Regions from separate parts of the Staphylococcus arlettae genome, predicted to be linked through region 2. Evidence: predicted binding sites of a transcription regulator. Region 2 holds the regulator's gene; the other holds the start of a gene.
The links. Region 2 encodes NrdR, which represses ribonucleotide reductase genes. Its sites were predicted from a motif close to AACACNATATATNGTGTT; they were not measured.

Region 1: nrdI (class Ib ribonucleoside-diphosphate reductase assembly flavoprotein NrdI) is a predicted target of NrdR. The motif match lies at 2,240-2,257, and genes of this name have one in related genera.

What each region holds. Positions count from the first base shown of each region.
Region 1 is NZ_CP094803.1:2,123,083-2,127,985, forward strand. It holds gene nrdE (class 1b ribonucleoside-diphosphate reductase subunit alpha) at 1-1,649, opposite strand, end outside; gene nrdI (class Ib ribonucleoside-diphosphate reductase assembly flavoprotein NrdI) at 1,612-2,010, opposite strand; gene MUA37_RS10415 (DMT family transporter) at 2,687-3,577, shown strand; gene queF (preQ(1) synthase) at 3,602-4,102, shown strand; gene MUA37_RS10425 (peptide MFS transporter) at 4,384-4,903, shown strand, end outside.
Region 2 is NZ_CP094803.1:1,193,428-1,198,330, forward strand. It holds gene mutM (bifunctional DNA-formamidopyrimidine glycosylase/DNA-(apurinic or apyrimidinic site) lyase) at 1-509, shown strand, start outside; gene coaE (dephospho-CoA kinase) at 526-1,137, shown strand; gene gap (type I glyceraldehyde-3-phosphate dehydrogenase) at 1,272-2,297, shown strand; gene nrdR (transcriptional regulator NrdR) at 2,459-2,929, shown strand; gene MUA37_RS05785 (replicative helicase loading/DNA remodeling protein DnaB) at 2,930-4,318, shown strand; gene dnaI (primosomal protein DnaI) at 4,315-4,903, shown strand, end outside.

The sequences.
Region 1 (4,903 bases), 930 kb from region 2:
TCTGCAAATAACTTACGAACTTTTTCGTATTGTGGCTCAAATGTTTGAGAAGTATAAAACTCAAAATATTTACCATTTGCATAATCTGACTGTTCAAAGTCTTTATAAGTTTCCCCACGTTCTTTAGCAATTTCCATTGAGCGTTCAATAGAATAATAATTCATCATCATAAAGAATATATTTGCAAAATCTTTAGCTTCTTCAGATTCATAACCAATTTTGTTTTTAGCTAAATAGCCGTGTAGGTTCATAACACCTAAGCCAACTGAATGTAGCTCACTATTTGCTTTTTTAACGCCTGGTGCGTTTTGAATATCCGCTTCATCACTAACTACAGTTAAAGCATCCATACCTGTATGCACTGAATCTTTAAATTTACCTGATTCCATTACGTTCACAATATTTAAGGAACCTAAATTACAAGAGATGTCACGTTTGATGTCATCTTCTGTACCGTAATCATTAATAATAGATGTTTCTTGTAATTGGAAAATTTCAGTACATAGGTTACTCATTTTGATTTGACCAATATCAGAGTTAGCATGTACTTTATTAGCATTATCTTTAAACATTAAATACGGATAACCAGATTGTAATTGTGTTTGTGCAATCATATTTAACATTTCACGCGCATCTTTTTTCTTTTTATCGACATTAGGGTTCGCTACTAAATCGTCGTAATATTCATCTAAGTTAATGTCATCTAATGTCACACCGTATTCATTGTAAATTGTGTGTGGTGCAAACATATAAAAGTCTTTACCTTCTTTAGCCAAGTCAAAGAACTTAGAAGGTACGATTAAACCAGTTGAAATTGTTGATAAACGTAAGTCTTCATCAGCGTTAACTTTTTTCGTATCCAAGAATTCTTCAACATCATAGTGGAAAATATTTAAATATACAGCACCTGCGCCTGGACGTTGTCCAAGTTGGTCTGCGTAACCAAATCCACCTTCTAATGATTTAGCAACTGGTAAGACACCTTTAGCTACACCTTTAATACCTTTGATTGCTTCACCACGTGCACGTAGTTTAGATAAGTTGATAGCCACACCACCACCAATTTTACTTAATTGTTTAGCTGTGGAATCAATGAAATTAATTGAATTCAAACTATCATCTACTTCTAATAAAAAACATGATACTAACTCACCACGACGCGCACGACCAGCATTTAAGAAAGTTGGAGTCGCTGGTTGATAGCGTTGTTCAATCATCGCTGAAATAAATTGTTTTGCTGTAGCTTTATGACCATTAGCTAAATATAAAGCCACAATTGCTACGTGCTGATTATAATCTTCTAAATACTGTGATTTGTCATTGGTCTTCAAGGCATAATCCTTATAGAACTTACTTGCTGACATGTAACTTGCAAAAGTAAAATTGATACTTTTAGCAAATTCAGTAATTTCGATTAAATCTGCTTCTGAATATTTTGCAAAGACGTCAAAATAAAAATCATTATCTACAAGATAATGTAAACGTTCAAGCTCTGTATCAAAATATATTGTTTTGTCGTGAATTTCTTCTAAATAAACGGCTAAAGCCTCTTGATCCTTTTCTAAATTGAAAAAACCATTATCTTTACGTTTTGTAACTTCATTATTTAATTCAATGTGATTGTATTTCTTCTCGTCCATAGTCTTCATAGAATTGCCCCACCTTATCTTTAAATTCGGTCACATCATTAGATGTACCTTGTACTTCAAACTTCATCAAAAGCGGTACCTGGAAACGTTCTGCAATAGAACGGCCTGCTTTCGCAAAATTTTGTCCCCAGTTGCGGTTGCCACTTGCAGCAACTGCTTTTAATAAATCACTATTTGTGTCTAAAAATGATTGTACTGGTTGAGGCACTTCCCCAAAACCAATCGTCCCAGTGACCAATATATACGGTTCGTTTATGCGTTCAGAACAATTTAACTGTGTTAATTCCATTGTATTTTCAAGTTCTGCTTTTTTGATAAAGCGTCTCACATTACCTGAAAATGAAAAATACACGACCTTCATTGGACCACCTACTTTCTAAAATCATTGCTAAGCTGTAATTCAATTATAAATGTTCGCTTGCTTCTATCCATAGGTAAGCACAACATATAGTGTTTGTTAGTAGCTATCGCACTGTATGTAAATCAACATTTAAATAGTAATAATGCTTAATTTGTCATGTTTTCACCATATGTCTGGGTGTTAAATTACTTAATTGTGGTGCTTTTATATATGCGATATACAAACCAAAAACACAACATATTGTGTTTGTCTGTAATTCTTAATACTATATTATGTGTTTAATTATACATAATAAATTGTCACTTTTAAAGGGCAATGCTTTTGTAAAATTTCACCGAACTACTAACAAATGGCACCATTCCAAGTTTAAATTGCCTTTTTTCTGAGAAAAGATTTTTTTATTAAATTTTAAGGCTTTTTAATTGCTTTTTCGAAACAATGTTAATCTCTTGATACTGTGCGTTTTCTCATACCTCGTCGCTCAATAATAAAATTAATGAATTTCACGCAGATTAAATCACAACATAATTTATTTTCAGATTTACCCTCAAAAACAAGAACATGTGTTCGATTAAAGGATAATACATTCTTTGATTAAACGCAACTACTTATGTACATTATCATTAAAATTGTGCTAATATGAATACGTTAAAATTTTGCAAATGAGGCGATATAATTGAATCCCAAAGTAAAAGGTATTATAGCGATATTAATTTCCGCTATAGGCTTCAGTTTTATGTCAGTCTTCTTTCGTTTAGCTGGAGATTTACCAGTCTTTCAAAAATCTCTTGCTCGAAACTTAGCATCATTATTTATTCCGTTATTTTTTATTTATAAATACAAACAACCACTTTTTGGCAAATTAAGCAGTCAACCTTTATTAATTATCCGTTCTACTTTAGGACTAATCGGTGTCTTGCTTAATATTTATGCCATCGATCATATGCTGTTAAGTGATGCAGATACATTAATGAAGTTAAACCCTTTTTGGACGATATTACTTAGTTTAATATTCTTACACGAAAAAGTACGAAGATATCAAGTCATTGCTATGATTGTGGCAATTGTTGGTATGTTATTTGTAGTAAAACCTGAATTTTCTTCTGCAATGATCCCTGCACTAGGTGGTTTATTCTCTGGCATATTTGCAGCCAGTGCTTACACGTGTGTACGTGCATTAAGTAGTAGAGAAGCACCCTATACGATTGTATTTTATTTTTCACTCTTCTCTGTTGTTGCCTTAATACCTTTCACACTGTTTACCTATGAGCCTATGTCTTGGTTACAAGTATTGTACCTTATCGGTGCAGGTTTAGCTGCTGCAGTTGGTCAAATTGGTATAACACTAGCTTATAGTTATGCCCCTGCCAAAGATATATCTATTTTCACATATGCATCAATCATCTTTACTGCCTTTTTCGGCTTCGTATTATTCGGAGAATCACCTGATATGTACGCTACTCTAGGTTATGTCATAATTATTGCAGCAAGTTATTATATGTTTGAAAAAGCAAGACGACAACCAATAGAAGCAACGCAAGAAAATCAATCACAAACGACGAAATAAATGTTATACAAAGGAGACATTTTTATGACTGAAGGACGCAAATCTGATGAATTACAAGATATTACCTTATTAGGTAACCAAAATAATAAGTATGACTTTGATTACAGACCAGACGTATTAGAATCATTTGACAATAAACACCCTGGACGTGACTATTTTGTTAAATTTAATTGTCCGGAATTCACGTCACTTTGCCCTATTACAGGACAGCCTGATTTTGCGACGATCTATATTTCTTATATACCTAACATTAAAATGGTAGAATCAAAATCTCTAAAATTATATTTATTTAGCTTTAGAAATCATGGAGATTTCCATGAGGATTGTATGAATATTATAATGAATGATTTAATTGATTTAATGGACCCACATTATATTGAAGTATGGGGCAAATTCACTCCACGTGGAGGTATTTCCATCGACCCATATACGAACTACGGTCGACCTGATACTAAATATGCAACAATGGCAGAACATCGCCTAATGAATCATGACCTTTATCCAGAAAAAATAGATAATCGTTAAACTAACCCGAAAGCGACTGGGACATGAATCCCATTCTCAAAATAAGAGGACTAATCCTTAATTTGGATTAGTCCTCTTTATTTTTAACTGTGCGTGCTTTCCGTGGGCACTGACTCAGCCTGTAGTCTTCGGCTAATGCTTTTCCCACAGAGATATTTCTATCCCAACTTTTTTTATAATTTACAATTCCTTCATTATAAAATGTTATCGCTTTAAATTTTTCTTGTCTTTTCGTTATTAAAAGTATAGAATAAATTCAACCATTTATGGGGAGGGAAATTATGAAAAAAAATAATTATAGTCACGAAGAAATTATGGAAAGCACACCGCGGACTGGTTTCTTCGGTCATCCTAAAGGACTAAGCACTTTATTCTTTACTGAGTTTTGGGAGAGATTCAGTTACTATGGTATGAAAGCAATATTAGTTTATTACTTATACTATAGTGTTGCTGATGGCGGCTTTGGTTTAGATGAAGCTGTTGCATTACAAATTGTTGCACTTTATGGAACTTTAATTTATATGTCTGGTATTATTGGAGGTTGGATTGCTGACCGTATTACCGGCACTCAACATGCAGTTTTCTATGGTGGGTTCCTCATCATGATTGGACATATATTACTATCGCTTCCGAATAATCTCACACTTGTAATGATTGCATTACTCTTTATCATCGCTGGAACAGGATTATTAAAACCTAATATTTCAACAACGGTCGGAGAGTTATATGACCGCAATGATGTTAGAAGAGACGCAGCATTTACATTATTTTATATGGGAATCAATTTAGGGGCTCTGATTT
Region 2 (4,903 bases):
AACAATTAGTTTATTCGGATATTCGACGATTTGGAGAAATACGTAATGTTCCATCCTTCGAAGCGTACCCGTCATTTTTACAAATTGCGCCAGAGCCTTTTGATCATGACGCGTTAAATTATTATTTAGCGTGTTTTGATCACAAACGTTATTATGATAAACCTATTAAACAAATGATTTTAGATCACCGTGTCATCTCTGGTTGTGGTAATATATATGCTTGTGAAGCGCTATTTCGTGCAGGTATTCATCCAGCTAGAAAGACTCAAGATTTAAATCATCAAGAACGAGAAATGCTATTTTTATATGTTCGAGAAGTACTTGAAGAGGGTATTAAAAATGGTGGAACAAGCATTTCAGATTATCGTCATGCTGATGGTAATACTGGTACAATGCAACTACATTTAAATGTATATAAACAAAAGACATGTAAGGTGTGTAATTCGATGATTGCTACCCAAGTTATTGCGACGAGAAATAGTCATTTCTGTCCAACATGTCAAAAATAAAGGAAGCGTGAGAAAGATGCCGAAAGTTATAGGACTAACAGGTGGGATTGCAACCGGAAAATCAACTGTAGCTGAATTATTAGAAATCCATGGTTTTAAAATCGTTGATGCAGATGTTGCCTCTCGAAAAGCTGTTGCTAAAGGTAGTGAAGGTTTAGCCCAAGTTAAAGCAGCATTTGGTGATGAGGCTATTGCTGAGAACGGGGAAATGGATAGACAGTATGTTGGCGATATTGTGTTTAATTACCCTGAAAAAAGATTGGAACTCAACGAAATTGTACATCCTATTGTTAGAACAATTATGGATGAAGAAAAAGATCAATTTTTAGCAGAAGGGTACAATGTCATTATGGATATTCCTTTACTTTATGAAAATGACTTACAAGAAACTGTTGATGAAGTATGGTTAGTTTATACATCAGAAAGTATCCAAATAGATCGATTAATGGAAAGAAATGATATGTCACTAGAAGATGCTAAAGCACGTGTGCTAAGTCAAATTTCCATTGATAAAAAACGACGTATGGCTGATCAGGTCATAGATAATCGAGATTCTAAGCTCGAACTTAAACAAAATTTAGAGCAGTTATTAATTGAAGAAGGTTATTTAGATAGCAGTGAGTCATAAATTAAAAAATCACTATGGGAAAATGTTATTTCTGTAGTGATTTTTTATTTTTTGTTTAGAAAACGCTTTCAATTAGCGATGTTTATGTTATACTAATCTCATAAAGTATAACACATAAGTGAGGAGTGCTTCTTATGACAACGAATATTGCAATTAATGGAATGGGCAGAATAGGTCGAATGGCCTTAAGAATTGCTTTGAAAAATAAAAATTTAAATGTGGTAGCAATTAATGCGAGCTATCCACCTGAAACAATAGCGCATTTAATTAATTATGATACAACTCATGGTACATATGATTTAAAAGTAGAACCAACGGATCACGGCATTAAAGTAGATGAGCATGAAATTAAATTACTTGCTGACCGTAATCCTGAAAATCTACCATGGAAGTTGTTAGATATCGATATTGTTATTGAAGCTACTGGTAAATTTAATCACGGTGATAAAGCAAGTGCACATTTAACTGCTGGGGCTAAAAAGGTGTTATTGACAGGTCCATCAAAAGGTGGAGATGTTCAAATGATCGTTAAAGGCGTGAATAATAACGATCTTGATATTGAACAATATGATATTTTCAGTAATGCTTCTTGTACAACGAATTGCATTGGCCCTGTGGCGAAAGTACTTAATGATAAATTTGGTATTGTAAATGGTCTAATGACAACTGTACATGCAATTACTAATGATCAAAATAATATTGATAACCCACATAAAGATTTAAGAAGAGCACGTTCCTGTAATGAAAGCATAATACCTACATCAACTGGCGCTGCCAAAGCATTAAAAGAAGTAATGCCAGAATTAGATGGTAAATTGCATGGTATGGCTTTAAGAGTACCAACTAAAAATGTATCGTTAGTAGATTTGGTCGTTGATTTAGAAACTGATGTTACAGTAGATGACATAAATCAAGCATTTAAAGAAAACGACTTGCAAGGTGTATTAGCTACAGAAGATGCACCATTAGTGTCAGTTGATTTTAATACAAATCCACATTCAGCTGTTATCGATACTCAAAGCACTTTAGTAATGGGTGATAAAAAAGTTAAGGTGATTGCTTGGTACGACAATGAGTGGGGTTATTCAAATCGTGTCGTTGAAATAGCAGCTCAAATTGGTGAATCATTGAAAGAAAATTCGAAGGTAGTTTCAAGTTAATTCGTAAATATTAGATAAAGATAAAAATAAATGCCAAACCCAGAAGGGATTGGCATTTATTTTTATTTGCTAGTATAAACTAGATAATAATAAGGATTCTTTTGTATCATATTATTTTATAGTATAATAAGGCGTAATCTACAAAAGAGGGTGAAAGTACCATGAAATGTCCGAAATGTAGCGCGACGCATTCCCGTGTTGTTGATTCTAGACATGCGGATGAAGTAAATGCGATTCGCCGAAGAAGAGAATGTGAACAATGTGGTACAAGATATACCACATTTGAACATATAGAAAAACGTCCACTTATAGTGGTGAAAAAAGATGGCACACGTGAACAGTTTCTACGTGAAAAAATTTTAAATGGTTTAGTACGGTCGTGCGAAAAAAGACCAGTGCGATACGAACAATTAGAAGAGATAACAAATAGTGTTGAATGGCAATTACGTGATATAGGACAAGCTGAAGTTTCGTCGAGAGAAATCGGTGAATATGTGATGAATTTATTGATGCATGTAGATCAAGTTTCCTATGTTAGATTTGCATCAGTATATAAAGAGTTTAAAGATGTCGATCAATTATTGCAATCTATGCAAGGTATCTTATCTGAAAATAAACGGAGTGATTCATAAATGGGGTTACAATCTGCTAAATTTGGGCTGAGACCACAAGATGATTTTCAAGTTAAACGAGACTTTCAGCTAACAAACCATAATTTAGCTATTTTAAATCGTTTATTTACGCCATTAGTTGGCTCAAGTGCAATTGGGCTTTTGCATTATTTAAACCAATTTGTTGAGTCAACATCTAATCAAGTAAACACACATTACATTATTATGAGTGAATTGAAAATTAATTTAAAAGAGTTTAGACAACAAATGGATATTTTAGAGGGCATTGGTTTAGTAAAAAGCTTTGTAAAACATGAAGATAACACTTCATCATTTGTTTATAAATTAGTGCAACCACCTACTGCCCGTCAATTTTTCAGTGATCCAATGTTATCTATCTTTTTGTATAATGAAGTCAGTAAGCAACGTTACCATCAACTAAAATCAGATTTTGAAACATCTACTGCTATAGATTTAACTGAATTCCAAGAAATCACACGCAAGTATACTGATGTGTTCAAATTGCCTAAAGGTAATTTAGTAGAAGATGTAAGTCAAATGCCACAAGAATCTACATATAAAGGTCTGGATTTATCGGCAGTGAATTTTGATTTTGAAACGTTGTACGACCTTCTTCAAACACATTTCATTAGCGAAGAAATAATAACTCAAGAAGCTAAACATTTAATTATTCAATTAGCTACATTATATGGTTTAACACCTGAAGCTATGAAACGTATTATCTTAAAGTCAATTACAAGTGCACAACAGTTATCATTCGAAGATATAAGAAAATATGCGCGCACGTATTATTTAATGGAACATGAACAACATTTACCTTCGCTACAACAAAAAGATCAAATTACAGCGCCGAAACCATCAGCAGAACAAAATGATGATGATAAAAATTGGTTACAACAATTAGAAAATACGAGTCCAATAGAAATGTTAGCATCTTGGTCTAGTTCTGAACCAACTACACAACAAAAAGTAATGGTGGAAGAGTTGGTAGAACGAGAAAAAATGTCATTTGGAGTAATTAACATCTTATTACAATTTGTTATGTTAAAAGAAGATATGAAATTACCTAAAGCATATATATTGGAGATAGCTTCAAATTGGAAAAAATTAGGAATTAGTACTGCAGAACAAGCATATCAACATGCACTAAAAGTAAATCAACCTAAACCAGAGACACGCGTTGCCTCATCACAATCACGATACAAAAAGCACCAATTAGCTTCTAAAGAAATGACTCCAAAATGGTTGTTGGAGCGAGAACAACAAGCATCGACTGAAAGTGATGATAATAATAAAAAGGTAGATAATGATAATAATGAAGAGGAAGATCAAGAAAGAGCTGCTTTCTTACAACATTTAAAAGAGAGATGGGGGGAAGATGACGAATGAAACGTTTCGATCAAATAATGGGTGACTCTAATCAGTTGTTTAAACGTATTGCAAAAATTAAACATGATGTAGTAAATGATCATGATGTTAAACAATTTTTAGAACAACATCAGGCTGAATTAACCAATGCGATGATTGATGAGGATTTAAATGTGCTACAAGAATATAAGGACCAACAAAAGCACTATGATGGTCATAGTTTTAACGACTGCCCGAACTTCGTTAAAGGTCACGTTCCAGAATTGTATATAGACAATCAACATATTAAAATTCGTTATTTGCCTTGTCCTTGTAAAGTTAAACATGACGAAGAAAAATACAACGCTCAGTTAATTACTTCACATCATATGCAACGTGATACATTAAATGCAAAATTAAAAGATATTTATTTAAAAGGTAAACGATTAGAAGTCGCACGTGCAGCAGATGATATTTGTAACGCGATTGCAAATCAAGATGCTAATATCAAGGGCATGTATTTACATGGTGAATTTGGGACAGGTAAATCATTTATTTTGGGGGCAATTGCCAACCAACTTAAAACGAAAAAAATACCATCAACTATTATTTATTTGCCTGAATTTA